DNA from 4 places in the Actinosynnema sp. NPDC050801 genome. Region 1 is predicted to be linked to each of the others. Evidence: riboswitches for the same ligand, from Rfam matches in the RefSeq annotation. Region 1 holds a riboswitch; each other region holds the start of a gene.
What was found. A riboswitch is a leader RNA that binds a small molecule or an ion and turns the genes downstream of it on or off. The one in region 1 is predicted to bind cobalamin.

Region 1 (7,026 bases):
GAGCCACGTTGGCGATGGTGCCACAACCCGTCCGCGGATACCAAGCCACGGACGGGTCGTCCCACACTATGGGTGGAAGCTATCGGCCAAGAACCTGGCGAACGCCTCGATGGCGGCCGGGTTGCGCGGGCTCTCCACCAGTGCCGCGTACGGCAGCACGAAGAACCTCTTGGCCTTGATGGCGGGCACGTCGGCCAGCGGCGGGTAGGACTCCAGGAACGCCCGCTTCTCGTCCGGTGTGGTCGACTCCCCGTCGGCGTAGTCGTTGATCAGCACCACGTCCGGCGCCCGGTCCACGACGGCCTCCCAGCCGACCGTGGTCCAGCTGTCGTCGAGGTCGCCGAAGACGTTGTCGCCGCCCGCCCTGCCGATGATGTCGTGCGGCGCGGCGTTGCGGCCCGAGGTGAACGGCTGGTCGAGGCCGCTGTCGTAGAGGAACACCTTCGGGCGGTCGCCCTTGACGAGCTCCTCGGCGTCCGCGACCTGCTTGCGGTAGCCGGCGACGAGGGCCTCGGCCTTGTCCTGCACGCCGAAGATCCGGCCGAGGTTGAGCAGGTCGGTGTAGAGGGCGTCCAACGGCGGCATGATGCCGCGCTGCCCGCCCACGCCGTTCCGGCACGCCTCGGTGAGCTGGTAGGTGGCGATGCCGAGGTCGTCGAGGGCGTCGGGGGTGAAGCCGGTCGACTCCGAGAAGCCGTAGTTCCAGCCCGCGAACACGAGGTCGGCCTTGGCGCCCTGGACGAGTTCCTTGGTGATCTGCTCGCCGAGGTGCGGCACGCGTTCGAAGTCCGCCCGCCACGGCGAGGAGGCGACGTCGTTGGCGTGGGCGCCGCCGATGACGTAACCGGCCATCCGGTCGCCCAGGCCCAGCGCGAACATCAGCTCCGCGATGCCGGTGTCGTTGGTGACCACACGGGACGGTGTGCCGTAGGTGACCTGCTGCCCGCAGTTCGTGACGGTGACCGCGGCGGTGGTCGCCGTCGTGGCGATCCGCGCGCCGCAGCCCGTAGTGAGGACCAGGACCACGGCGAGCGCGACGAACTTCTTCACTCGATCTCCCTGTGTTCGAACAGCAGTTGCGGTACGCCGCTGGTGGGGTGGCGCACGACGTGGGCGCGGACGTGGAAGACCTCGTGCAGCACTTCGGGGGTGAGCACGTCCTCCGGCCTGCCGCTGCGCACCACCCGGCCGTGGTCGAGCACGTGCAGGCGGTCGCAGTAGGCGGCGGCGAGGTTGAGGTCGTGCAGGACCGCGAGGACGGTCACGTCCAGGCTGCGGACCAGCGCGAGCACCGCGAGCTGGTGGCTGATGTCGAGGTGGTTGGTGGGTTCGTCCAGCACGAGCACCTTCGGCTGCTGGGCGAGCGCGCGGGCGATGAGGACGCGTTGGCGCTCGCCGCCGGAGAGGCTGAGGAAGCCCCGGTCCGCGAGGTGCGCGGCGTCCACTCGGGACAGCGCGTCGGCGACCACCTCCCGGTCGCGTTGCGGAGTGCCCCGGTGCGGGAGGCGTCCCATACCGACGACCTCGGTGACGGTGAAGTCGAACTCGACGTGGCTGTCCTGGGTGAGCGCGGCGAGGTGCTCGGCGGTGTCGCGGACCTTCGTCGTGGCGAGGTCCCGGCCGCCGAGCCGCACCACTCCCCCGGACGGTCGCAGCGCCCGGTACACGCAGCGCAGCGTGGTGGACTTGCCGCTGCCGTTGGGGCCGACGATGCCGTGCACCTCGTTGGCGCCGGCGTGCAGGTCGATGCCGTGGAGGATGCCGTCGACGGTGACGCGGTCGAGTCGGACGTCCATATGGCGGCGGTCCATCAGCGGCCGCCGAACACGTAGCCGCGGCGGCGCATCAGCAGGATGAAGCACGGCACGCCCAGCGCGGCCGTGATGACGCCCAGCGGCAGTTCCTCGGGTGCGGCGAGCAGGCGTGCGGCGACGTCCACCCAGATGAGGAAGCAGGCGCCCGCCAGGGGTGCCACGGCCAGCACCTTGCGGTGGTCCGCGCCGACCGTGAGCCGGACCGCGTGCGGCAGCATGAGGCCGACGAACCCGACCGCGCCGCTGACCGCGACCAGCACGCCGGTCATGGCGGCGGTGACGCCGAACAGCGCCTTGCGGGTGCGGGAGACGTCGATGCCGAGGGTGGTCGCGGTCTCGTCGCCCATGGAGAGGGCGTTGAGGTGCTTGGCGCGGCTCTGGAGGTAGGCGACACCGGCCAGCACGACGGCGGCGGCGACGGGCAGTGCCGCCCACGTGACGCCGCCGAGGCTGCCCAGCAGCCAGAACATCGCGGCCCGTGCCGCCTCGCCGCGTGGTGACTGGAACACCAGCAGCATGGCCAGGGCGGAGAAGCCGTAGGCCATGGCGGTGCCGGTGAGCACGAGGCGCAACGGGGTCAGGTTGCGGCCGGCGACCACGTAGACCAGGGCCATCGCGGCGAGCGCGGCCAGGAACGCGGCCGTGGACAGGGCGTAGATGCCCAGTGAGGCGAACAGGCCGGTGGTCGCGACGGCGGTCGCGCCGACGCTCGCGCCGGAGGAGATGCCCAGCACGTACGGGTCGGCCAGGGCGTTGCGGACCATGGCCTGGATCGCGACGCCGACCGCGGACAGGCCCGCGCCGACGACGGCGGCGAGCAGGACGCGCGGCAGGCGGATGTCCCACACGATCCGGTAGGGGCCCGCCTCGGCGGCGTCGATCGTGCCGCCGGTGAGCGCGGCGGCCAGGAAGCGGAGGACGTCGCCGAACGGGATGCGCACCGGCCCCAGCGCCACACCGCAGACGACCGAGGCGGCGAGGACGGCGGTGAGGGCGAGGCAGAGGCCCGCGGTGGACGGGCGGCGCGGTGTCGGTGGTGCGGCGCGGTCGGTCGTGCGCCGACTGCTGGTGGAGGTCACCGGTCGCCTTTCGGACGGGTGGCCCAGACCGGCCACCCGCGCCCGCTCGTGGCAGGCCGGCGCACCCGTCCCGCAGACCACGGCAGGAGTTGGAGCAACTTCCCACCGCCCGCGGGTGATCGGGCTCGCCGAGCACGTGGCTCGACCTACCGTTGCGGGTCAGCGCCGGACTTCGACCGGACTTCCCCCACGGGCGGCACCGGCGACCCTACGGCCCGTGACGCGGTCAGGGCCACCACGACGAGGTCGTGGTGGCCCTGATCACGTGCTTTCGCCTGCGCGAGTCGAACACTCGCGTCCCGCGAGTCGAACACTCAGGTAGGCCGAGTTCAACGCTCAGGTGGTGGCACGCCGGTCCCGAGCGTTGAACTCACGGGTCCTGAGCGTTCGACTCGCGGGTCTTGAAGGTTCGACTCACGGGTCCTGAGCGTTCGACTCGCGGGTCTTGAAGGTTCGACTCGCGGGTCTTGAAGGTTCGACTCACGGGTCCTGAGCGTTCGACTCGCGTGGGTCAGCCGGTGCGGACGTTGGACGACACCAAGGCGGCCAGGCGGTCGCCCACCGCGTAGGTCGCGCCCGGCGACGAGTGGTCACGAGTCGCCAGATCGAACGCCACCGACGCTTCGATCCGCCGGGCCGCCTCGGACTCGCCGAGGTGGTCCAGCATCAGGGCGACGGAGAGGACCGCCGCGGTCGGGTCGGCGATGCCCTGGCCCGCGATGTCCGGCGCGCTGCCGTGCACCGGCTCGAACATGCTCGGGTTGCGCCGCGTCACGTCGAGGTTGCCCGACGCCGCCAGCCCGATGCCGCCGGTCACCGCCGCCGCCAGGTCGGTCAGGATGTCGCCGAACAGGTTGTCCGTCACGATCACGTCGTACCGGCCCGGGTCGGTGACCAGGTGGATCGTCGCCGCGTCCACGTGCTGGTAGGCCACCGTCACGTCCGGGTGCTGCAACGACACCTCCTCCACCACGCGCGACCACAACGAACCGGCGTGCGTGAGCACGTTGGTCTTGTGCACGAGCGTGAGGTGCTTGCGCGGCCGGTTCGCCGAACGGGCGAACGCGTCGCGCACCACCCGCTCCACGCCGAACGACGTGTTGATCGACACCTCGGTCGCGATCTCGTGCGGCGTGTCCTTGCGCAGGAGCCCGCCGTTGCCGGCGTACAGGCCCTCCGTGCCCTCGCGCACCACCACCATGTCGATCTCGGGCGGGTCGGCGATCGGGCTGCGCACGCCGGGGTAGAGCCGGGCCGGGCGCAGGTTCACGTGGTGGTCCAGTTCGAACCGGAGCCGGAGCAACAGGCCGCGTTCCAGGATCCCGCTCGGCACCGACGGGTCACCGACCGCGCCGAGCAGGATCGCGTCGTGCTGGCGGAGTTCCCCGAGCACGGACTCCGGCAGCAACTCACCTGTGGCGTGCCAGCGCGCCGCGCCGAGGTCGTAGCGGGTGATCTCAGCCGCTGGAACGACCTCACCGAGCACCTTCAGGGCCTCGGCGACGACCTCGGGCCCGATCCCGTCTCCTGGGATCACTGCGAGCCGCATCCACACACCTCCCAGGTATCAGTCCCAATGCGCGGGACTAGTTCTCATTGCGAAAGGCTACCGGTCCGAAGCGGTGAAACCGCACTCGGAACACCCCTCCGTGGCCATATCTCCCGGACTGCGGGACACCCGAACGGTTCTGTGCCCCCGTTCGGTCGTCACCCGATGTGCGTAAACGGCTCTGGCCGGCCGGGGCAACCCCGACCGGCCAGAGCGATGCACGACGATCAGGCCACTGAGCGCACGGCCGGGTTCAGCCGCGTCTGCGCCCGCACCCTCACCACGTCGGCCTTGTCGCCCGAGGCGTTGTGGTGGTGCAGGACCAGCAGGCTGTCCGCGCCGTCGGCCGCCGCGGCCGCCGAGTCGTGGTTGACGACCAGCGCGGTGGCCGGACGGGCCCGGTAGGACAGCGCCGGGTCACCGCCGCCCTGCACCCACATGCCCGGCTTGAGCGGGTCGAACGACAACGCGGTCGGGATCGAGTCGACCAGGCCGTCGGACGCGCCCGGTGCCACGTAGAACCCGGACACGCCGACCTGGTAGCTGATCCGCGAGGTGTCCGCCGACGCGTCGATGCCCAACGCGGACAGCAGCACCGGCAGGACCACCACGTTCGTGTCGAACACGTTGGTGTCCACGTCGCCGAACTGGCCGTTGACGCCCTGCAGGTCGACCGTGGCGCCCGTGTTCAGGTCCACCGTGGCCGCGACCAGGAGGTCGGTGTCGGTCAGCTTGGTCGCGTACACCTCGTAGTCGAACGCACCGTCACCGTTGGTGTCGATGTCGATGAACGGGATGGTGTTGCTGCCCAGGTTGTACCAGTTGCCCCAGGTGGCGATACCGAAGGCGAGCAGCGCGTTCTCCGGCGTGCCCTGCGCCTTGGCCAGCGGCGCGGTCGTGGCGGCGCCGACGTAGCGCAGGTCGCCGCCCTTGGCGGTGTTGTTCAGCACGCAGTTGTCGGTGACGTTGCGGCGGCAGTCCGGCAGCTGCGGCGAGGACGCCTGCAGCTCCAGCACGCTCACCAGGGACTGGTAGGCGCCCTGGTCGACGCCCCGACCGGTCAGGTTGAGCACGCCCTGGCCCTTGCCGTTGACCCGCACGCTGTTGGCCACGTTGATGTCGGCCACCGGCTTCGGCGCGGAGTACACCGGCACGCGGAGCGCCACCGCGGAACCGGCCTTCGGGGTGAGCACGACCCGGCCCGACGCGTCGGCCAGGTACTGGCGCGGCACGTCGAGGTGGTTGGCCTCGATGGTCGGGTCGACCGTCTTGCGCAGCGCGGTCGGGTCGTCGATCTTCAGCGCGACGGTGACCCGGGCGATGCCGCGCGGGCTGAGCCGCACGGTGCTCGCGGACAGCTCGTAGCGGACGCCGGGGATCTGCGTCAGCGCCTCGTAGCCCACGGTGTAGTCCACCCACTTGGTGGACTTGTTGACCACCTTGATGGTCTTGGTGAGGCTGACCGGCGCGGCCACCTCGACCGTGCCGAAGGACGCGGACACCGCGCCCGGGTCGTCCTGCACGTAGGCGAGGACCTGGTTCTCCACCGCGGCCTTGCCGTCGACGCGGCCGGCGCCGACGCGGTTGGGCGCGTAGGTCTTGTCACCGACCTTCACGTCGTGGCCCGCGGTGTTCATGACCGCGGCCTTGACCTCTTCCGGCGTCCAGTCCGGGTGGACCTGGCGCACCAGCGCCGCGATGCCGGAGATGTGCGGAGCGGCCATCGACGTGCCCGAGTTGACCATCGTCTTGTTGCCCGAGCCGACCAGCGCCGAGGCGATGGAGTCACCGGGGGCGGCCACGTCCGGCTTCACGACCGGGCCGCGCACGCCGCGCGAGGTGAACGAGCTCGGGGTGTCGCTGATGGACTGGTCGAAGGTGGGCAGCGAGGTGCGCAGGTCGCCCGACTGGCGGACCACCAGCGTGCCCGCGGCCAGCACCGGGCGCAGCGCCGCGGTGGCCGAGCCGGTGAACTGGAACACCGGGATCGCCGCGTTGCCGGAGATGCCCGCGTTGAAGTGCTCCAGGGTCGAGGTGAACACCGCGCCGACGGCGCCGGCGGCGGTGGCGTTGTTGCTCCGGCCGACCGAGCCGCAGCGACGCGTGGCGTCGTTGTCGTCCCACTCCAGCCACACCATCTTGCCCGCCACGGCGGCCTTGTCGGCGGCCGAGAACGGCAGGCAGCCGTCCTTGTTGGCGGCGTCGCCCATCGCCACGACCGGCGCGGTGAGCTCCAGGCCCTCGTAGTCGAAGGCCACGCTGTACTGGCCGGGCTTGCGACCCGCCGAACCGGCCGGGGCGGTCACCTCGACCGCGTCGCGCAGCACGTACGCGTCACGGGTGCTGGCCACGGTCAGCGCCTCGGGGGTGCTGCCCGGCGAGCCGCCGATGTCGTACAGGTCGCCGCCGTTGCCCGCGGAGAACACGGTGAGCACGCCGGAGGCGTTGAGCTTGCGCACGAACAGGCTGTCCGGGTCGTCCGGGGCGCCGTAGTCCGAGCCGAGCGAGAGGTTGACCACGTCGAGGTGGTCGGAGAAGTCGCCGTCGCCGTCGGGGTCGAGCGACCAGTCCAGGGCCTGCGCGG
Region 2 (7,026 bases), on a different contig from region 1:
AGGGCCGCGCGCACGTCCGCCACGGTCAGCCACGGCCGCGGCGCGAGCACCTTCGCCACCTGCGGCGAGAACACGGGGGACGCGGTGACCACCTCGGCGGTCGGGCCGTCGGCCACCACCTCGCCCTCGGCCAGCACGACCACCCGGCTCGCGTACTCGGCCACGAACTCCACATCGTGCGTCGCCAGCACGATCGCGTGACCGTCGTCGGCGAGCGCGCGCAACGCCGCGGCCAGCCGGGTCTTGGCCGGGTAGTCCAGGCCGCGGGTCGGCTCGTCCAGCAGCACCACGCGCGGCGACGGGGTGAGTGCCACCGCCAGCACCAGCGCGAGCCGTTGCCCCTCGGACAGGTCACGCGGGTGCCGGTCGTCCGGGATGCCCGGCGCGAGCCGGTCCAGCAACTCCCGGCACGTGCCGGGCGGCCTGCCGGACTCGCGGTCGGACTGCGCGCACTCGCCGCCGACCGTGTGCAGGTACAGCAGGTCACCGGGTTGCTGCGGGACCAGGCCGACGGCCTTGCGGCGCGGACCGGGCTTGAGGGTCGCCGGGTCGACGCCGTCCACCGCGACCTCGCCGCCGGACCGCTTGCCGGTGCCCTGCACCGCCCACAGCAGGCTCGACTTGCCCGACCCGTTGCGCCCCATCACCGCTACCCGCTCACCCGCGCCGACGCTCAACGACACACCGCGCACCGCGTCCACAGTGGAGTACCGAACCCGCAGGTCGCGTGCGCGCACCACCTCCGCGGAGGGTGCCGAGGCCACCGCGGGCGGTTCGCCGAGGCGGTCGCGCAACGGACCGGCCAGCCGCCGCGCGTCCCGGATCGACACCGGCACCGGTTCCCACCCGGCCAGCTGACCCAGCCGCACCACGGGCGGCGCGACGGGCGCCTCCGCCAGCACCGGGCCGGGTTCGCCGGTGACCGGCGGCAGACCACCGCCGGGCAGCCACACCACGCGGTCGGCGTACTGCGCGACCCGTTCCAGCCGGTGTTCGGCGATCACCACGGTCATGCCCAGGTCGTGCACCAGCCGGTGCAGCGCGGCCAGCACGTCCTCCGCCGCACCGGGGTCCAGCGCCGAGGTCGGCTCGTCCAGCACCAGCACCCGAGGGTGGGCGGTGAGGGCGGCACCGACGGCCACCCGTTGCTGCTGCCCGCCGGACAACGTCGCCAGCGGCCGGTGCCGCAGGTCGGCCAGGCCGAGCAGGTCCAACGTCTCCTCGACCCGCTTGCGCATCACCGGGTTGGGCAGCGCCAGCGACTCCATCGAGTACGCCAGCTCCTCCTCGACCGAATCGGTGACGAACCCGGCCTGCGGGTCCTGCGCCACCATGCCGACCACGTCGGCCAGCTCGCGCGGCGGGTGGTCGCGGGTGTCGCGGCCCGCCACCACGACCCGACCGGTGAGCGTGCCGCCGGTGAAGTGCGGCACCAGGCCGTTGACCGCGCGCAGCAGCGTGGACTTGCCCGATCCGGTGCGCCCGACCACCAGGCACAGCTCGCCCTCGGGCACGTGCAGGTCCACCCCGGCCAACGCGGGCGCGGTGGCGTCGCGGTAGGTGACAGAGACGTTCTCGAACCGGATCACGTGTCCACCCTGTTCCTGACGACCACCACGGGCGCGAGCGCGCACAGCAGGCCGATCGCCGGCAGCAACGGCAGTCCGGGCGCGACCAGCGGCACCGTGCCCGGCGTCAACGCGGCCCCGCCGAGACCGTCCGGCGCCAGGAACGTCGCCAGCATCGCGACCAGGCCGGACGCGACGATCAGCAGCTCGCGCGGACCCCACCGGTCCGGTCGGTACCGGCTGCGCCGCACCCGCCGCGAACCGGTCCACAGGCCCGCGACCGCCAGCACCGAGCCCGCGGCCAGCACCGGCGTCGCCACCGCGCCCGGCGTGCTGCCGCCGAGCAGCCCGAACGCCCCGACGCACAGCCCGACCAGCCCACCGAGCACCAGCACGCCGGTCACCACCCTGGTCCGCCTCGGCAACCCCGCCGCCCGGCCGTACCCGCGCGAGTCCATCGCCGCGGCCAACTCCAGGGACCGCTCGAACGCGTCCTCCAGCACCGGCACCATCAGCACCCGCATCGCCTTCACCCCGCGCACCGCGTCACCCCGCAACGCCCTGGCCCGGCGCACCGAGCGCGCGCTGGCCACCAGTTGCGGTGCCACCGTCAACGCCACCACCACCGCCACGCTCACCTCGTACAACGCGGCCGGCAGCGACCGCAGCAGCCGCTTGGCGTTGGCCAGCGCGTTCGCCGCGCCCACGCAGCACAGCAACGTCGCCAGCTGGAGCCCTTGGTACAGCGCGAAAGCGAGCCCTTCCGCGCTGACCGGTCCGCCCAGCCGGATGCCCTTCATCCACTCCGGCAACGGGATCTCGGGCAACGTCACCAGCACCGTCGGCCCGCCGACCCCGCCGAGCAGCACGTGCAGCACCACGCGGATGGCGATCACCACGAGGGCGAACTTGAGGAACACGCCGTAGGCGCTCGCCCACGGCGTGTCCTCGCGGCACGACACGGCCACGTACCCGGCGACCGCGATCACCAACGCCAGCAGCAGCGGGTTGGTGGTGCGGCTGGCGACGGCGGCCAGGCACAACGCCCACAGCCACCAGGCGCCGGGGTGCAGCCTCACTCCGCCGCCTTGGCGCGCCGTCGCGCGGTGGCGATGCCCAGGCCGGCCAGCGCGGCGATCACCGCGATCCCGACCACCAGCCCGACCGTGCCGCCGGACGACGTGTCGGCCGTCGGCCGCACCGCCACCGCGGTCGGGCTCGACGAGCCGGCCGTGGAGGTCGACCCGGGCGTGGTGCTGCCCGCCGACGTCCCGGAAGAGGACGGCGCGGTCGTGGTCGCCCCGGTCGCCTCGGTCGTCGTGGTCGGTGCGGCGGTCTGCGACTGCCGGGTGGGCTGCTGCGCCGGTTGACCGGGCTGGGGTTGCGGCGCCGGTGGCACGGGCCCGCCCGGCTCGGGCGCGGGGGGTTGCGGCGCCGGCCGGGTCGGTTCCGGCGCGGGCGCCGGTGGCGCGATGCCCGGCTGTTCGCCCGCGCCGAACGACCAGCCCTCGACGCTGCCCGGCGCGGGGTCGTGCGCGCTCGCGCTCGTGCCGCTGTAGACCCACGACCCGCCGGGTTGACCGTGCCAGTAGCCCCAGTACGCCGTGGGCGGCGAGGCGGCGACGCACGGGTCGCTGCCCGGCCGGCCGTTGATCCGGCACACGAAGCCCGGCTGCCGCGCCGCGAACGTGTAGCCGAACCCGGCGCCGCTCAGCGCGGCCGTGCCCGAGGCCGGGTCACCCGGCGCGCAGCCCGTCTGCACGCCGCCGCCCAGCGAGCGGAAGTCCACGACCACCGTGACGCCCGCGCAGTCCGCCGCGCGGGCGGTCACCGGTGCGTTCAGCATCGCGAGCCCCATGACGGCCAACGCCGTCGGCACGCGCCGCCACCGGCTCGTCACCTGCGTGCGCCCGCGTACCGCTTGCGCGCCAGCACGACCGCGAGCACGCCGCCCACCAGCAGCAACACGCCGATCCACAGCGTCGGGCCGACGGCCGCGCCGGTGCGGGCCAGGGTGCCGCGGTTGGCGACCACGGCCACCGCCGCGGTCGTGGTGGTCGTGGTGGCGGCGGTCGTCCCGGTGGTGGAGGTGGTGGTCGTCGTGGCCGTCGTCGTAGTCGAGGTGGTCGTCGTGGACGAACTCGGGGAGGTCGTGGTGGCCGAGCAGTCGAGCACCGGCGCGCCCGGTTCGCCGCCCTCGGCGGTCAGGTCCGCGAAACCGACGCCGACCAGCCCGAGCACGCCCTGGGCGCTCGCCCGCAGCGACGTGGACTGCGTGAAGCCCGCCTTGTCGAACGCGATCGCGCCCTGGTCGGCCGCCGGAGCCGTGCAACCGACCTGCAACGACCTCAGGAACTTCGCCGCCAGGTCCGCGGCGGCGGTGCGGCCGCCCGCGCGCAGTGCCTGCGCCGCGAGTCCGGTGCTGTTGGCGTTGCCCTCGTCGGTCCTGCCCTCGTCGCGGAACCCGCCGCCGGGGTGCTGCACGCCGGTCAGCCAGTCCAGCGCCCTGCCCGCCTCGGCCGTCCGGTCTACCGCGAGCAACGCCTGCGCGACCATCGCCGTGGCGTCCACGTGGGACGCGCAGGTCGCGGCCTCCAGGACCAGCGGGAACCCGCCGTCCGGGCACTGGGCGCCGACGAGGTAGTCGACGGCGGCCTTCGGCGCGCCCTCCCAGCGGTCCAGCGCGAGCACCGCGAAGGCCTGGGTGAAGCCGTTGGAGTAGTCGCCGTCCTGCGACTTGTCCTTGAACCGGCCGGACGGCGCCTGCAGCGCGGTGAGACCCGTGATCAGGTCGACGCCGCCGAAGTCTGTCGGGTCCTGGCCGCGCACCTGCGCCGCCAGCGCCAGCTTGGCGTGCGCGCCCGCGAAGGACTGGGCGGCGTCGCCGAAGTGCAGGTAGTTGTCGATCACCTCGGGCTCGGCGACCCAGGCGGCGGCCCGGTCCGCGCTGTCGGACGCGACGCCGGCCGCGGTGAAGGCGAACAGCGCGTCCAGCGTGAGGCCCTGGTCGGGGTAGGCGACGCCCTCGAACACGATCTCGAAGTGGTCGCCGTCGACGAGTTGCCGGGCGAGCCACCCGGCGGCGGCGTCGCTCACGTCGGCCGTCGGCACGGCCGGCGCCTCACCCCGGGCGGCGGGAGCCGACGCGAGCGCGGCGACAGCGGCGGTGGCGATGACGGCGGCGGTCCGTCTCAACGACATGTTCGGCCTTTCCGAGGCGTGGGCGGACCCCGGACAGCCGTGATCGACTTCCCCCGGGCTCCGACCCGTTGACCTCGACGGTGTCAGGAGCGTGGCACGCGCGACGGGTGTTCGGGCTCGTCCCGGGTGGGACCTACCGTTGCGGGTCAGCGCCGGATTTCGACCGGCTTCCCCCGTTTCACGCGCGATTGCCGATCGTCTGTCACGGGCCATGGCGTGTCAATCCGCCTCTAGCGCGATGCTGCTCACCCCTACGTACGGTTACCGTCGGTCATTCGACCTGGGGAAGAGGGGTGTTCGATGACGACTCTGGCGTCCGTGCGCGACGGCTTGGTGGCGTGGGTCGCACGGCGTTCGGCGACGCGGTGGGTGCTGGGCAAGATCGGTTCGCGGGCGTTTGCGCTGCTCCCGGACCGTGCGCTGGTTCCGCTGAAGCGGGACGGGGTGGTGCCGGTCGCCGAGCTGGAGCGGATGCGGGAGGCCGGCGCGGTGCATCGGATCCCGGTGCCGTTCGGCTTGCGCGTGTGGTTGGTCACCGGTCAGGACGAAGCCAAGAAGGTGCTTTCCGACACAGGTGCGTTCAGCAACGACTACGCCCGGCTCGGCGCCGCGGTCGGTCGGGTCGAGCAGTCGCCCGGCGGTCTCGGCTTCGCCGACCCGCCCGACCACACCCGGCTGCGCAAGCTGCTCACGCCGGAGTTCACCATGCGCAGGCTGTCACGGCTGGTGCCGCGCATCGACGCGATCGTCACCGAGCGGCTGGACGCCATGGAGGCCGCCGACGGGCCGGTCGACCTGGTCGAGGAGTTCGCGCTGCCGATCCCGTCGCTGACGATCTGCGAGCTGCTGGGCGTGCCCTATGAGGACCGCGACCGGTTCCAGGAGCTCGCGGCGGCGCGGTTCGACCTGTTCGGCAACGCGGGGCAGGCCTTGGGCGCGATCTCCGAGTCGCTGTCCTACATGGAGGAGATCGTGCGCCGCGAGCGCCGGTCGCCGGGTGACGGGCTGATCGGTTCGATCATCCGCCAGCACGGCGACGACGTGAGCGACGTCGAGCTGGCCGGTCTGGCCGACGGCGTGCTGACCGGGGGGTTCGACACGACGGCGTCGATGCTCGCGCTGGGCGCGATCGTGCTGCTGAAGGACGACGCCGCGCGTGCGGCGATGCGTGACGACGACGCGGCCGCCGCGCCGATGGTCGAGGAGCTGCTGCGGCACCTGAGCGTGGTGCAGGTGGCGTTCCCGCGGTTCGCCCGGCACCCGTTGCTGGTCGGCGACCAGCAGATCGAGGAGGGGGACGTCGTCGTGGTGTCGCTGTCGGCGGCCAACCGCGAGGACGTGTCCGACTTCGACCCGAGCCGCCCGACGTCGTCGCACCTGGCGTTCGGGCACGGCGCGCACCGCTGCGTGGGCGCGGAGCTGGCGCGGCTGGAGCTGCGCGCCGCGTACCCGGCCCTCCTGCGCCGGTTCCCCCGGCTGCGCCTGGCCGACGAGCGGCCCGCGTTCCGCACCGCGTCGATCGTCCACGGTGTCGACTCGCTGCTCGTGCACACGCGCTGAGCGTCGGTGCCGGACGCGCTGAGCGTCGAACCGCGCTGAGCATCGAACCGCGCTGGGCGTGGAACCGGGCTGAGCGTCGAACTCGGGTGCGCCGGACGTAGGACTCTCGCGTGCTGGACGTAGGACTCTCGCGAGAGTCCTACGTCCAGCACCCGTGTGTCGCACTGCGCCGGTCGGCACCCGCCTAGCGCCCACCCGAGCGAACCGGGCGTTACCAGTTGTCCGTTATGTCCACCGTGCGTGACGGGCCGGGCGGCCGTTCGGCCGACCTCCGTTGACCATGGCATAACCGCTGGTCAGGCTGCTGGTCTGAATCACGGACGAGTGAGAAGTCGACTCCGTCAACCCTGCGTCGGAGCGCACTCGTCCGGGTTCACCCGAAGGAGCCAACCCGTGCGTCCTCTCCACCGAACACTCGCCGTCCTGGCCGCCGCGACCACCGTCGTCGGGCTCACCACCGGTGCCGCCGCGGCCGAGTCCCCGCACCAGGCGGACATCGTCCTCGCGACGGCGTCCGCGACCGTCCACCCGGTCAAGGACTCCTACATCGTGCTGCTGGACCCGTCCGCGCGCAGCGGTGCGAGCGTGGCCGCGACGGCCGGTGTCACACCGACCCACGTCTGGAACGCCGCGCTCAACGGGTTCGCCGCCAAGCTGACCCCCGCGCAGCTGCGCAAGCTCAGCCGCGACCCGGCGG
Region 3 (7,026 bases), on a different contig from region 1:
GTGCTCGACCACGTCGAGGTCTCGGTAGTGGACGTCCACGCGCCGGCCGTCGACGGTGAGCCAGGCGCCGCCGTTGAAGACGCCGCCGCCCCAACCGCCGATCTCGGAGACCTCGCCCGGCCAGCCGAGCGCGCGCAGGTCGGCCGGGTCGAAGTCGCCCCGGTAGTAGACGGCAAGGTCCCAGTCGCTGTCCGGGGTGTGGGCGCCTTGGGCACGTGAGCCGCCGAGGGTGACCGCGTGCACGGCGGGCAGGGCCGCCAACCGGTCGGCGACGTGGTCGAGGAACGCTTCGTCGGTCATGGGGAACACGATCTCCGAGCGTTCAGAGGGACGCGAACTCGACCCCCATCACCACGCCGGCGAGCACGAGCATCGCGCCCGCGCCGGTGAGTGCGCGCCGGTAACCGGTGTCGCCGAGGCGTCGTCGCCCGCGGGCGACCAGGAGGGCGATCACCACCTTGCCGCCCACGAGGGTCAGGTAGAACCCGATCAGCAGCGCCGCGCCGGCGGCGGGCGATCCGCGCCAGGTGGTGATGGTCAACGGACCGAGCGCGGTCGCCCAGGCGAGCCACGGGTGCGGGCTGAGCACGTTCACCAGGACCGCTCGGCGGAGCGCGCGCGAGCCGGTTTTGTCGGACCTCGTCGGTAGAATCGAAAACAGGGGTCCCCTGGGCGGGGACGGCTGCGAAGCACGGTCTTCCTGCGGCACAACGGTTCCGGCGGAAGCCGGCTCGTCCTGAGCAGGCGCGCTGGAAGCAGGCTCGCCGACGGGCGGATCGGCGGCACGGTCGGCCTCGGCAGGTCCGGCGGCACCGGCAGGACGGGCGGCACCGGCAGGTCCGGCGGTCTCGACAAGACCGGCGGCATCGGCAGCACGGCCGGCATCGGCAGGCCCGGTGGTACCGGCAGCACGGTCGGTCTCGACAGGACCGGCGGCATCGGCGGGTCCACCGGTCGCGGAGCCGGCGGCCAGGGTGGCCGACCGCGCCTCCCGGACCGTCTGCACGCCGCTCCACACCACGAACACCGCGCCCACAACCCCGAGCACGCCCAGCGCCCGCGCGGGCAGGCGGTCCAGCAGGAGCAGCGTCACGGCGACCACCACGGCGTCCGACAGCAGCGGCGCGCACGCGGTCAGCGCGCCCGCCCGCCAACCCGAGCGCAACGCCGACGTCACCACCAGCACCAACAGCGGCCCGGGGCTGATGCTCGCGGCCAGGCCGAGGGCCAGTCCCAACCCCAGTGCGTCCACGGCGGCAGACTAGGTCACGTGTCCGAGTTCGCCCGAGTCCTCACCACCCTGCGGCAGATCCGCGGCCTCAGCCCGTTCTTCGCCCTGGACGTCGGCCGGCCCGACGACACCTGGCACGACGGCGCGCGGCTGCTCGACGGCCCCGACCTGCCCGACGCCCTCGACCGGATCGGCGACCGGTACCGCACCGGTGAACGGCGGGTCGCCGCGTCGCTGTTCTTCCTCGGCTACACCGCACGGCTGCTGAGCCCGGTGGTCGCCGCCCGCGCGGTCGGCGGGGTCGCGCCGGACATCCGTCCCGCCAACCTGTGGTGGCGCTACCGCCCCGACGGTCTCCAGGTCCGGCTCAAGGAGCCGCTCGCGGGCATCGGCGTGGCCGAGTCGCTGGAGCCGGTGGTGGAGGCGGTGCACGCGGTCACGCCGGTGGCGCGCGGCCTGTTGTGGGGCAACGCGGGGTCGTCCATGGCGGGCGCGTTGCGCACGGTCCACCGCGGCGGGATCGACTGCGCCGGGTTGGCCGACGAGCTGTTCGCCGACCCGCCGCTCAAGGGCACGGGCGAGTTCATCCCATTCCCGGGCGAGGTGGTGTTCCGGCGGCGCAGCTGCTGCCTGTACTACCGGCTCGACGGCGGCGGCACCTGCGGTGACTGCCCGCTGCCCCGAACCACCCCGCCGCGGCGCTGACCCGCGCACGTGAGGAACACGACAACTCGTCTGGTCGGTTGTGCCGGCCCACGATCGACATCTACGGTTCGCAGCGCCGCAGTGGACGGGAAGCCGGTGTGAATCCGGCGCGGTCCTCGCCACTGTGACCGGGGAGCCAACCCGCCGAGAACGTCACTGGTCGCGTGGAGCGGCTGGGAAGACGCGGGGACGGCGTCGATCCGGGAGTCAGGAGACCGGCTGCGGCACGAGTTGTTGTTGACCTTCCACGAGGTATGGAGGAGGCCGTCATGACGAGCCCCGCGCACACCCCTGCTCTCACCGACCCCTGGGTCACCCCGGTTCCCAAGTGGGCCTACGCCGTCGCACTGGTCGCGTTGACCGTGACGTGGCTGGTCCTGCAGGAGAACGGCATCGCGCTCGGCCACGCCGCCGAGACCGTGCACGAGTTCTTCCACGACGGGCGCCACGCGCTCGGCGTTCCGTGCCACTAGGCGCGGCGACGTGACAACACCCACCTACCGGGGGTTGCTGCTGCGCGGTGTCGGCGCGGGCGCGGTGTCCGGGCTGCTCGCGGGCCTGGTCGGCGTGCTCGTGGTCGAGGCGCCGATCCGGGCGGCACTGGCCGTGGAACGGGCACGTCCCGCGGAGCCGGGCTCGGACCACGGGCACGGCGAGTTGTTCAGCCGGGGCACGCAGGTGGTCGGCGGTGTGCTCGCCGCCGTGGTCGTGGGCGTCGCCGTCGGCGCGCTGTTCGCCACCGCGTACGCGATGTCGCGGCGTTGGTTCGCGGCCAAGGCGCCGTTCGTCCGGGCGGTGGCGCTGTCGGCGGCGGCGTTCGGCGCGGCGGCGTTGCTGCCCGCGGTGAAGTACCCGGCCAACCCGCCCGGTGTCGGTGATCCGGGCACGGTGGAGTACCGCACGGTGCTCTACCTGGGGTTGATCGCGGCCGGGTTGCTGGTCGCGTTCGGGGCAGGCCACCTGGCGTCCCGGCTGGGCAACCTGGGCGGTCCGGTGCGCTGGACCGCGGTGGCGGCGGCCGTGGTGGCGGCGGTGGTCGTGCTGCTGGTGGTGTTCCCGGCGACACCGGATGTCGTGCCCGCCGACATGCCGGCCGGCGTGGTGTGGGACTTCCGGTTGGCCTCGCTCGCCGAGACGGCGACGCTGTGGCTGGGTCTCGGTGTGGTGTTCGGCCTGCTGGTCGACCCCGCCACGCGCCGGGCGGAGCAGGGGTCAGCGGTCTAGCAGCGGGGCGAGCGTCTCCAGCGTGACACCCACCAGGGAGTCGCGGAACACGCGGCGCTCGCCCTGCTCGACCGGCACGTCGCACGGCACCACCAGCACCGTGCAGCCGGCGGCCGCGGCGGAGTTCACCCCGGTCGGCGAGTCCTCGACGGCGACGCACCGGGTGGGGTCCACGCCCAGCAGTCGGGCGGCCTTGAGGTACGGGTCGGGCAGCGGCTTGTTGCGGCGGTCGACCTCGTCACCGCACACCGTGACGTCGAACAGGTCGCGGCCGATGGTGTCCAGCGCGACCTCGGTCAGCCGCCGTTCGGTCGAGGTGACCAGCGCCATCGGCACGCCCGAGTCGCGGACCGCGCGCAACGCCGCGGCCGCGCCGGGACGCCAGGGCAGGCCGGCCCGGAACAGCTCCTCGGTGCGCCGGCTGATCCAGGCCGCGCCGTCGGCGAGGTCCTCGTCGGTCGGTTCGACACCCGCTTCGGCGAACAGCAGGCCCATGGTCCGGGCCGTGCTGGAGCCCACCAGGGCTTGCCTGGTCGCGAGCGACAGCGTGCCGCCCAGCTTCTCCACGAACTCGTTGAGCGGGATGTCCCACAGCTTCTCTGAGTCCAGCAGCGTGCCGTCCATGTCCCACAGCACAGCCTCGACCGTCATGTGCACCTTTCCGTGATCACGCGCCGGTGGCCGGCAAGACCCCGTGACGACGCCCATGACCTGCGCAATCCTGCGGGGTCGGGTCGGCGGCCCGGAGCACCTCGCCCGTCGCGCCGTCCGCGACGGGCGCGCGGTCGGCGTGCGCGCCGACGTGGGGTGGCGTGACACGAACCGACATGCGCCAAGCCTACGACGTCGGGTGTGCGGCGGTGGTCGTAGTCTGGCCGCGTGACCGATCCGGACCAGGCCGCCCAGACCCCCTTCGACCCCAGCGAACCGCTCACCAACCCGATCATGGTTGCCGCGTTCGAGGGGTGGAACGATGCAGGCGACGCCGCCAGCACGGCGATCGAACACCTGCAACTCACGTGGGACGCGACGCCGTTGGCGGAGATCGATCCGGATGACTACTACGACTTCCAGGTGACGCGACCCACAGTCCGCATGGTGGACGGCGTCACCCGACGGGTTGAATTTCCGACGACCCGGTTGTCGGTCTGCCGCCCGCCGGGGTCGTCCACGGACGTGGTGCTGGTGCATGGGATCGAGCCGAACATGCGGTGGCGGAAGTTCGCCGCCGAGCTGCTGGGCCACATCGAGAACCTGGGCGTGACCACCGTGGTCACGCTGGGCGCGTTGCTGATGGACACCCCGCACACCCGGCCGGTGCCGGTGACGGGCACGGCGTACGACGAGGCGGCGGCGGCGAAGTACGGGTTGGAGCGGTCCCGGTACGAGGGGCCGACCGGCATCGTCGGCGTGTTCCAGGACCTGTGCGTGCAGGCGGGGGTGCCGGCGATCTCGTTCTGGGCCGCCGTGCCGCACTACGTCTCCCAGCCGCCCTCGCCGAAGGCGACGTTGGCGCTGCTGCACCGGGTGGAGGAGGTGCTGGACGTCGAGGTGCCGCTGGGCGCGCTACCGGAGCAGGCCGAGGAGTGGGAGCGCACGGTCAGCGAGATGGCCGACGAGGACGAGGACGTGCGCAACTACGTGCGGGCGCTGGAGGAGCGCGGGGACGCGGAGATCCAGATCACCGAGGCCAGCGGTGACGCCATCGCGGCGGAGTTCGAGCGGTACCTGCGGCGGCGGGGACGCGGGCCGGGCCGCGGGCCGACCGGGATGTGAGCACGCCCCGCCCGACCGCCGGGCCGGTGGTCCGGGTGCGGTTGGCGGCGTTGTACGCGGGCGGGTTCCTGGGGCCGTTCGGCGGTGCCATGACGTCGTCGGTGCTGCCCGAGGTGGGTGCCGACTTCGGCGTCCCGGCGGGCTCGGCGGCGGCCACGTTGACCGGGTACCTGGTGCCGTTCGCGCTGCTCATGCTGGTCTCCGGCACGTTGGGTGAACGGTGGGGCGCCCGGCGGACCGTGCGGGTGGCGTACGCCGTCTACGTGGTGGCGTCGGTGTTGTGCGCGGTGTCGTGGTCGTTCCCGGTGCTGCTGGGCGGACGGGCCGTGCAGGGTGCGGCGAACGCGTTCACCACTCCCCTGCTGCTGGCGGCGATCGCGGCGGTGACGCCGAAGGCCCGGCTGGGGCGGGCGTTGGGCGTGTTCGCGTCCATGCAGGCCGCCGGCCAGACGACGGCGCCGTTGCTGAGCGGGTTCGCGGCGGAGGCGTCGTGGCGGTGGGCGTTCGTGGGCGCGGCGGTGGTGGCCGCGGCGTTGGCGGTGGTCGGCCTGCCCGCCGACCCGCCGCGTGGGAGCGAACGGCCACGTCTGCGCAGCGCGTGGCGTGGCCGGACGCCGCGGTTGGCCGCCGCCGGGTTCGTGGCCTGGGGTTGCCTGGGTGGGTTGTCGTTCCTGGTGGCGCTGCGGCTGGGTGACTCGTTCGGGCTGGGCGCGGGGCAGCGCGGGTCGGTGCTGACCGGGTTCGGCCTGGTCGCGATCTTCACCGCGCGGCTCACCGGGTGGTCGATCGACCGGTTCGGCGCGCGGTGGTGCGCGGTGGCCGGCGCGGCGGTCGGGGGTGTGCTGCTGGCGGGGGTCGGCGTGCTGCCGTCGGTGGTGGCGGTGGGTGTGCTGTGGGCGGTGGCCGGTGCGACGAGCCAGGCGGTGACGGTGGGGTTGACCGCCCTGGTGCTGTCCGCGGACGGCGGCAACCGGGGCGGGTCGGTGTCGGTGGTGCAGTCGTTGCGGTTCCTGGGCGCGTCGGTGTCGCCGGTGGCGTTCGTGCCGCTCTACCACGCCGACCCGGTCAGCGCGTTCCTCGTGCCCGCCGCGCTGGTGTCGGTGGTGCCTCCCGTGCTGCTGCTGCACCGCGGTCGGTCGGGGCGCGGGCGTCGAGGGTCGCCAGCGCCAGCACCCCGGCCACCAGGTAGAGCCCGGCCTGGGCGTTGAGCAGCGCGGACAGGCCGAGCACGGGGGTCAGGGCACCGGCCAGCACCATGCCGAGCGCCTGACCGCCGTCGTAGAGGCTGACGAACGTGGCCATCACCCGGCCGCGGACCTCGTCGGAGGAGTGCAGCTGGAGCACCGACATCATCCCGGCGCCCGCGATCACGCCCGGCACGCCCACCGCGGCGAACGCGGCCAGGTAGAAGACCAGCGCGGTGGTGACGTGCGGCCCGTTCCAGCCGAGCGCGGCGATCGCGGCGAAGCCGACCAGCGACACGCCCAGGAGCCTGCCGGGTGCGAGCCCGCGCACCAGCACGCCGACCAGCAGGCCACCGAGCAACCCGCCGACGGCCTGCACGCCGCGCAGCAGCCCCACCTCCGCCGCTCCCCCGCCGAGGCGCTCGGTCACGAACACCACGAACAGCACCACGAACAAGCCCTGGGCGGTCGACATGAGCGCGACCACGGCGACCATCGGCCGCAACGGGCCCCGGATCTCGCGCAGGCCGTCCAGCCAGGCCCGCCACGCGGGTTTGCCCGCCGCACGCACCGGATCGCGGGTGCCGAGCGCCGCCAGCAGGGCCGCCGCGAGCAGGAACGACGCCACGTCGGCCAGCACCACGCCCGGCAGCCCGGTGTAGCCGAGCAGCAGGCCGCCCAGCGACGCGCCGACCAGCCGGGCCAGGTTGCCGTTCAACCCGACCAGCCCGTTGGCCGCCGCCACCTGCTCGCGCGGCACGAGCGTCGGCAGCAGCGCGTTCTTGGCCGGTTCGAACAACGCCGCCAAGCCGGCCTGCACCGCCGTCACCACGTTCACCAGCACCAGGTCGCCGGTGAGCAGCGGCAGCAGGGTGACCGCCTGCGCGAGGCTGACCAGCAGCATCA
Region 4 (7,026 bases), on a different contig from region 1:
GAACAGGGAGATGTAGGCGGTGTAGAGCAGCGGGAACAGGCCCACCACGGCGAACAGGATGAAGAACGGGGCGATGTACACGTACGGCGAGAACTTCACGTCCAGGCGGGTGAGCCGGTAACGCCAGCTCAACTTGCCCGGACCGATGTCATCGTTGTCGTCGCGCCGCGGCGGGCGGGGCTCGGCGCCCCGCCCGCGCGTGACCGTGAGCTCGGTCGTCATTACTTGGCAGCCTTCTTGGCTCCCTCGATGACCTGCTTCCACGCGTCCTCAGGCGAGGTGCCCTGCTCGACCGAGGTCAGCGCCGGGGAGACCACGTTGTCCTGGATCTCACCGTCCTGCGGGCCCTTGTACTGGGCGGCCGCGACCTTGTTGGCCTGCTCGGCGAACAGCAGGCCGACCTTCTCGCCGCCGAAGTACTCGCTGGTCTGGTTCAGCAGCTCGGGCGAGATCAGGGCCTGGGTCTGGCTCGGGAACGTGCCCTTGGCCTTGAACGCCTTGATCTGCTGCTCCGGCGCGGTCAGCCACGCGGCCAGCTTGGCGGCCTCGGCCTTGTTCTTGCCCTGCTTCGGGACGGTCAGGTACGAGCCGCCCCAGTTGCCGCCGCCGCCGGGGAACGCCGCGGTGACGGCCCACTTGCCCTTGTGGTCGGGGCCGGCGTTGCCCTCGATGACACCCAGCATCCAGGACGGGCAGGTCTTGGTGGCGAACGCCGACTCCTTGAAGCCGGTCTCCCACTCGGGGCTCCACGCGGCGAGCTTGGCCGACTGGCCGCCCGCGACCGCGGCGGTGACCTGGTCGAAGATCTTCTTGTCGTCGTTGGTCTCGATCACGAGCTTGTCGTCGCGGTCGAAGTAGCCGGTCTCGGCCTGGTTGTGCATCGGGTTGAAGATCTGCGCGGCCGAGTCGAACCACGGCTTGCCGGTCGCCTTGACGTACTTGTCACCGGCCTCGAAGTACGAGTCCCAGGTCGCGAACAGGGCCTTGACGCCCTCGGCGTCGGACGGCAGGTTCGCGGCCGCGAGCATGTCCTTGCGGTAGCACATGGCCAGCGGGCCGATGTCGGTGCCGTAGCCGATGAGCTTGTTGTCCTTGGTGGTGACCGCGTCGACCTTCCACTGCAGCCAGCGGTCCTCGCGGACGTCCTTCGGGCCGATCTCCTTGAGGTCCTCGAACTGGCCCGACTTGGCCATGACCTGGCTCAGGAAGCCCTCTTCGACGGCTTCGACGTCGGCCAGACCGGAGCCGGCGCCCAGCTTGGTGAACAGGTTCTGGTGGTGCGGGGCACCCTGGCCGGTCTTGCGCTGCGTGACCTTGACGTTCGGGTTGGCGGCCTCGTACTCCTTGAGGAGTTCCTCGTAGCCGAACTCGTTGAAGGTCGCGATGGTCAGCTCGACCTTGCCGTCGGGCGAGGTCCCCGACCCTCCCGAGCCACAGGCCGTGGCGACTGTGGCAAGCACTGCGGTGCAGGCCAGGACTTTGGCCAAGCCTGCTCGACGGTAGCGCACGAGAACTCCTCAGTTGATCGGCGGTGAACGTTCTGGGAGCGCTCCCAGGTTTTGGGGGAGTGTGGTTCGCGCCACGGAGTTGTGTCAAGCTCCCGTGTCCGCGCTGTTACCGACGTTGCGACGTTTGCCTTGCTGGACCGATTCTGCTAGCGGTGTGTTCAGTGGTCCGTTCAGGCACTGTTCGTAGACCGGTCGGACACGCTCGGTTCATCCCCGAGCCGATGGCCCGGAAGAATTCACCGGTCGTGTCCCCCACTCACCCGCCACCAGTCTGCACCGGATGTGCGCGATAGTCGCCCACCACTGCTGCGCGAGTCGCGCGCCGGGGCACGCCGAGTCGTGCGGTCGGGGCGGTGCGAGTCGGCCCGCCGGGTGGCGCGCGAGGGCGGGTCGACTCACGCGGTCGACCCGCCGGCACGCGACCGGGCGTCCATTCAGGACCGGAAAGTGCCACCCTTTGTCGGCGGCGCTCTGATCCGCCGACACGGGACGCCGGAATTTAGGGGTACCCCTTATTCCCGGCTCAACGGCCGTCTTCGAGATCGCCTTCGGATTCCAGGTACGCCGCTTGGAGCGCTTCCAGCGTCGCCGGCTCCGGGTGCTCCCACATACCCCGGTTCGCCGCCTCCAAGAGCCGTTCGGAGATGCCGTGCAGCGCCCACGGGTTCGACTTCGCCAGGAACTCGCGGTTCACCGGGTCCAGCACGTAGCTGGCCGCGAGCTGCTCGTACATCCAGTCCGCGACCACGCCGGTGGTGGCGTCGTAGCCGAACAGGTAGTCCACCGTCGCGGCGAGTTCGAACGCCCCCTTATAACCGTGCTTGCGCATTGCGGCCAACCACCGCGGGTTCACCACCCGGGCGCGGAAGATCCGGTTCGTCTCCTCGTGCAGCGTTCTGGTCCGCACCGCGTCGGGCCGCGTGCTGTCGCCGACATAAGCGGCGGGCGCTTTACCGGTCAGCGCGCGGACGGTGGCGATCATTCCGCCGTGGTACTGGAAGTAGTCGTCGGAATCGGCGATGTCGTGTTCGCGGGTGTCGATGTTCTTCGCCGCGACCGCGATGCGCTTGTAGGCGCTCTCCATGGCCGGCCGCGCTTCGACTCCGTCGAGTTCGCGGCCGTAGGCGTAGCCGCCCCACACCGCGTACACCTCGGCAAGATCGGCGTCGTCGCGCCAGTTCCGGCTGTCGATGAGCGGGAGCAGGCCGGCGCCGTATGCGCCCGGTTTGCTACCGAAGATGCGCATTGTCGACCTTCGCGGGTCGTTGTGCTGCGCGAGATCGGCTTGGGCGTGTGCCCGGACGTAGTTGTCCGCGGCCGACTCGTCCAGGTTCGCCACTAGTCGCACCGCGTCATCGATCAGTGCCACTACGTGCGGGAATGCGTCGCGGAAGAAGCCGCTGATGCGCACCGTGACGTCGATTCGGGGCCGGTTCAGCTCGACGAGCGGGATCACTTCCAGACCGACCACCCGCCGGGACTGGTCGTCCCACCGCGGCCGGACGCCCAACAGGGCGAGCACCTCGGCGACGTCGTCACCGGCCGTGCGCATGGCGCTGGTGCCCCAGACCGACAGGCCGACCGACGGCGGCCACTCCCCCGTCTCGGACCGGTAGCGCTCCAGCAGCGAGTCGGCCATGGCCTGGCCGGTCTCCCAGGCCAGCCGGGACGGCACCGCCTTGGGGTCGACCGAGTAGAAGTTGCGGCCCGTCGGCAGCACGTTGACCAGGCCGCGCAGCGGCGAGCCGCTCGGACCGGCCGGTACGTAGCCGCCGTCGAGGGCGTGCAGGACGTTGGTCAGCTCGTCCGTGGTGCGCGCCAGCCGGGGCACGACCTCCAGCGCGGCGAACTCCAGGACCCGCGCGACGTCCTCGACGTCGGTGAGGGTGCGGGCCGCGTTCACATCCCAATTGGCGTCTTCCATGGCTTGGACGAGCGCGCGGGCCTGTTGTTCGACCCGGTCGGTCGCGGTCCGGTCGTTGGCGCTCTCGGCCAGGCCGAGCGCCTCGCGCAGGCCGGGCAGCGCCGCGACCTGGCCCGCCCACATCTGCTTGGCCTGGAGGATCGACAGCACGAGGTTGACCCTGGTCCCGCCGGTGGGCGCCGCGCCGAGGACGTGCAGGCCGTCGCGGATCTGCACGTCCTTGACCTCGCACAGCCAGCCGTCGACGTGCAGGATCAGCTCGTCGAACTCGGCGTCGTGCGGCCGGTCGTCCAGGCCGAGGTCGTGGTCGAGCTTCGCGGCCTGGATGAGGGTCCAGATCTGCGCCCGGATGGCCGGCAGCTTGGCCGGGTCCATGGCGGCGATGTTGCCGTGCTCGTCCAGCAGCTGCTCCAGCCGGGCGATGTCGCCGTAGCTGTCGGCCCTGGCCATCGGCGGCACGAGGTGGTCCACCAGGGTGGCGTGCGCCCGCCGCTTGGCCTGGGTGCCCTCGCCCGGGTCGTTGACCAGGAACGGGTAGATCAGCGGCAGGTCGCCCAGGGCGGCGTCGGGGCCGCAGCCCGCCGACATGCCGACGGTCTTGCCGGGCAGCCACTCCAGGTTGCCGTGCTTGCCGACGTGCACCACGGCGTCGGCGCCGAACTCGTCCTCCAGCCAGCGGTAGGCGGCCAGGTAGTGGTGGCTCGGCGGCAGGTCGGGGTCGTGGTAGATGGCGATCGGGTTCTCGCCGAAGCCGCGGGGCGGCTGGACCATGACCACGACGTTGCCCGAGCGCAGGGCGGCCAGGACGATCTCGCCGTCGGGGTCCTTCGACCGGTCCACGAACAGCTCACCGGGAGCTTCGCCCCAGTGCTGCTCCATCTCCTGCCGGGTGTCCTCCGGAAGGGTCGTGTACCACTCCCGGTAGCGGGCGGCGGGAAGCCGGACCGGGTTGCCCTGGAGCTGCTCCTCGGTCAACCAGTCGGCGTCCTGGCCGCCGGCCGCGATGAGGGCGTGGATCAACGCGTCGCCGTCGAGGTCCGCCACGCCGGGCAGCTCGTCGCCGATGTCGTAGCCGTGGTCCTTCATCGCGGTGAGCAACCGGACCACGCTGGCCGGGGTGTCCAGCCCGACCGCGTTGCCGATGCGGGAGTGCTTGGTCGGGTACGCCGAGAGCATGACCGCGATCCGTCGTTCGGCCGGCGGGATGTGCCGCAGCCTGCCGTGGCGGACGGCGATGCCCGCGACCCGCGACGCACGCTCCTCGTCGGCGACGTAGACGGTGAGGCCGTCCTCGTCGACCTCCTTGAACGAGAACGGCACGGTGATGATCCGGCCGTCGAACTCGGGGATCGCCACCTGGGTCGCGGTGTCCAAAGGGGACAGTCCGTCGTCGTTCTCGTCCCACGCGGCACGGCTGCCGGTCAAGCACAGGGCCTGGAGGATCGGGACGTCCAGGGCCGCCAACGCGCCCACGTCCCACGCGTCGTCGTCGCCACCGGCGGCCGCGGCGGCGGGCTTGGTGCCGCCCGCCGCCAACACGGTGACCACCAGCGCGTCCGCTCGGCCCAGTTCGGCCAGCAGTTCCGGGTCGGCCGCGCGCAGGGAGGCGCAGTAGACCGGCAGCGGCCGGCCGCCCTTGGCCACGATCGCGTCGCACAGCGCGTGCACGAACGCCGTGTTGCCGGCCACGTGGTGGGCCCGGTAGTACAGGACCGCGATGGTCGGGCCCTCGCCGGCCTGCTCCCGCTCCAGCAGGCCCCAGGTGGGCGTCGGCTCGGGCGGCGCGAAGCCGTGACCGGTGAGCAGCACGGTGTCGGACAGGAAGTGGTGCAGCTGGGCGAGGTTCGCCGCGCCGCCGTGCGCCAGGTACGCGTGCGCCTCCGCGCACACACCGCCCGGCACGGTCGACAGCTCCATCAGCGGCGCGTCGGGGTTCTGCTCACCGCCCAGCACCACCACCGGCAGACCCGAGGCGAGCAGCCGGTCGAGGCCCTCCTCCCACATCCGGCGACCGCCGAGGATGCGCACGACCACCAGGTCGACGCCCTCCACCAGCGCCGGGAGGTCGTCCGCGGCGGTGCGGGCGGGGTTGGCCAGGCGGTAGTCCGCGCCACTGGCACGGGCGGACAGCAGGTCCGTGTCGGAGGTCGACAACAGCAGGATCACGTGCGGGCTCCATCCCTCGGGGGTCCTCGCCCCGGTCGTGGGGGACGGCGAGCGGAGTTCCTGACTCCCGGGGCACGCCCGGTCACAGTGGCGGGACCGCGCCGGATTCACACCGGCTTCCTCCTGCTGCTTCGCCGTTCGGAGGTCACCCTAACGGCAGTTAGCATCCAGTCCATGCCCACGGCACCCCATGCGCCCTCCGCGGAGGCGACCACGTCGGCAGGCCGCACCCACCCGGACGCCTGCCCCGGTGCCGTCGACGTGCACCGGGCCGCCGACGGCGGGTTGGCCCGGGTCCGGGTACCCGGCGGCACGGTGAGCGCGGCGCAGGTCGACGTGCTGCGGACCGCCGCCCTCGAACTCGGTGACGGGTTCCTGGAGCTCACCTCGCGGGCGAACGTGCAGATCAGGGGCTTGGCGCCGGGCGCGGAGCACGAGCTGGGCGCCCGGTTGCGCGACGTCGGCCTGCTGCCCTCGCTGACCCACGAGCGGATGCGCAACATCGTCGCCGCGCCGTTGGAGGACAACCAGGCGTTGGTCGACGCGATCGACGCGGCGTTGCGCGCGGTGCCCGGGCTGGCGTCCCTGCCAGGGCGTTTCCTGGTCACGGTGGGTGGCGCGGTGAGCGGCCTGTCGGGTGACGTCGGGCTCGTCGACGACGCGTTGTTCCTGGCAGGACGGGATTCCGGGCTCCGCGTGACCGATCCAGTGGACGCCGTGGTGACCGCCGCACGCGTGTTCGGCGAGATCCGCGGCGACGCCTGGCGGCTGTCCGAAGTGGACGGCGGTGTGCGGAAGATCACCGACGCGCTGGGCGTTCCGGGCGACGCGCGGATCGAGCCGACTGTGATGCCCGTCGCACCGGGCGTGCACGGGTCGGTGGTCGTGGCCGGCGTGCCGTTGGGGCGCTGGGACGCGCGGCTGCTCGCCGGCGTGCCGGTGCGGCTCACGCCGTGGCGCAGCGTGGTGCTGCCGGCCGGGAGCGATACCAGTGGCCTGTTCACGTCGCCGGACTCGCGGTGGCACGGGGTGAGCGCGTGCACCGGGCGGCCGGGGTGCGCGAAGTCCCTGGCCGACGTGCGGGCCGACGCCACCCGGTGGGTCGACACCCGGACCGCGCCGGGACGCGTGCACTGGTCCGGTTGCGCCCGGCGGTGCGGCCGGCCGGCCGGCGACGTGGTGGAGTTCGTCGCGACCGGCGACGGGTACGAGGAGATCAGGTGACCAGCTACGTCAAGGACGGCGCGGAGATCTACCGCCGTTCCTTCGCCACCATCCGCGCCGAGGCCGACCTGGCGCGGTTCCCGTCGGACGTGTCCCGGGTGGTGGTGCGCATGATCCACGCCTGCGGGATGGTCGACCTGGTCCCGGACGTCGACTTCTCGCCACACGTGGTGCGCGACGCGCGGGCCGCGCTGCTGGCGGGTG

Region 2: another riboswitch for cobalamin. It lies ahead of AB0K14_RS20075 (prenyltransferase/squalene oxidase repeat-containing protein); the one in region 1 lies ahead of AB0K14_RS16420 (iron ABC transporter permease).
Region 3: another riboswitch for cobalamin. It lies ahead of AB0K14_RS05165 (CbtB-domain containing protein); the one in region 1 lies ahead of AB0K14_RS16420 (iron ABC transporter permease).
Region 4: another riboswitch for cobalamin. It lies ahead of cobN (cobaltochelatase subunit CobN); the one in region 1 lies ahead of AB0K14_RS16420 (iron ABC transporter permease).

Annotation. Positions count from the first base shown of each region.
Region 1 is NZ_JBFAQZ010000006.1:283,336-290,361, forward strand. It holds gene AB0K14_RS16410 (ABC transporter substrate-binding protein) at 67-1,050, opposite strand; gene AB0K14_RS16415 (heme ABC transporter ATP-binding protein) at 1,047-1,796, opposite strand; gene AB0K14_RS16420 (iron ABC transporter permease) at 1,811-2,893, opposite strand; cobalamin riboswitch at 2,986-3,112, opposite strand; gene AB0K14_RS16425 (3-isopropylmalate dehydrogenase) at 3,405-4,442, opposite strand; gene AB0K14_RS16430 (S8 family serine peptidase) at 4,670-7,026, opposite strand, start outside.
Region 2 is NZ_JBFAQZ010000008.1:170,701-177,726, forward strand. It holds gene AB0K14_RS20055 (ECF transporter S component) at 1-33, opposite strand, end outside; gene AB0K14_RS20060 (ATP-binding cassette domain-containing protein) at 1-1,589, opposite strand, end outside; gene AB0K14_RS20065 (CbiQ family ECF transporter T component) at 1,586-2,647, opposite strand; gene AB0K14_RS20070 (hypothetical protein) at 2,644-3,468, opposite strand; gene AB0K14_RS20075 (prenyltransferase/squalene oxidase repeat-containing protein) at 3,465-4,769, opposite strand; cobalamin riboswitch at 4,854-4,977, opposite strand; gene AB0K14_RS20080 (cytochrome P450) at 5,070-6,329, shown strand; gene AB0K14_RS20085 (S8 family peptidase) at 6,723-7,026, shown strand, end outside.
Region 3 is NZ_JBFAQZ010000002.1:62,868-69,893, reverse strand. It holds gene AB0K14_RS05180 (nucleotidyltransferase domain-containing protein) at 1-300, opposite strand, end outside; gene AB0K14_RS05175 (LysE family transporter) at 323-1,252, opposite strand; gene AB0K14_RS05170 ((2Fe-2S)-binding protein) at 1,271-1,936, shown strand; cobalamin riboswitch at 1,991-2,175, shown strand; gene AB0K14_RS05165 (CbtB-domain containing protein) at 2,206-2,409, shown strand; gene AB0K14_RS05160 (CbtA family protein) at 2,420-3,160, shown strand; gene AB0K14_RS05155 (HAD family phosphatase) at 3,149-3,811, opposite strand; gene AB0K14_RS05150 (PAC2 family protein) at 4,040-4,936, shown strand; gene AB0K14_RS05145 (MFS transporter) at 4,933-6,144, shown strand; partial or broken gene AB0K14_RS05140 (MFS transporter) at 6,101-7,026, opposite strand, start outside.
Region 4 is NZ_JBFAQZ010000029.1:7,288-14,313, reverse strand. It holds gene AB0K14_RS36475 (sugar ABC transporter permease) at 1-222, opposite strand, end outside; gene AB0K14_RS36470 (ABC transporter substrate-binding protein) at 222-1,460, opposite strand; gene cobN (cobaltochelatase subunit CobN) at 2,032-5,598, opposite strand; cobalamin riboswitch at 5,632-5,765, opposite strand; gene AB0K14_RS36460 (hypothetical protein) at 5,773-6,822, shown strand; gene AB0K14_RS36455 (precorrin-8X methylmutase) at 6,819-7,026, shown strand, end outside.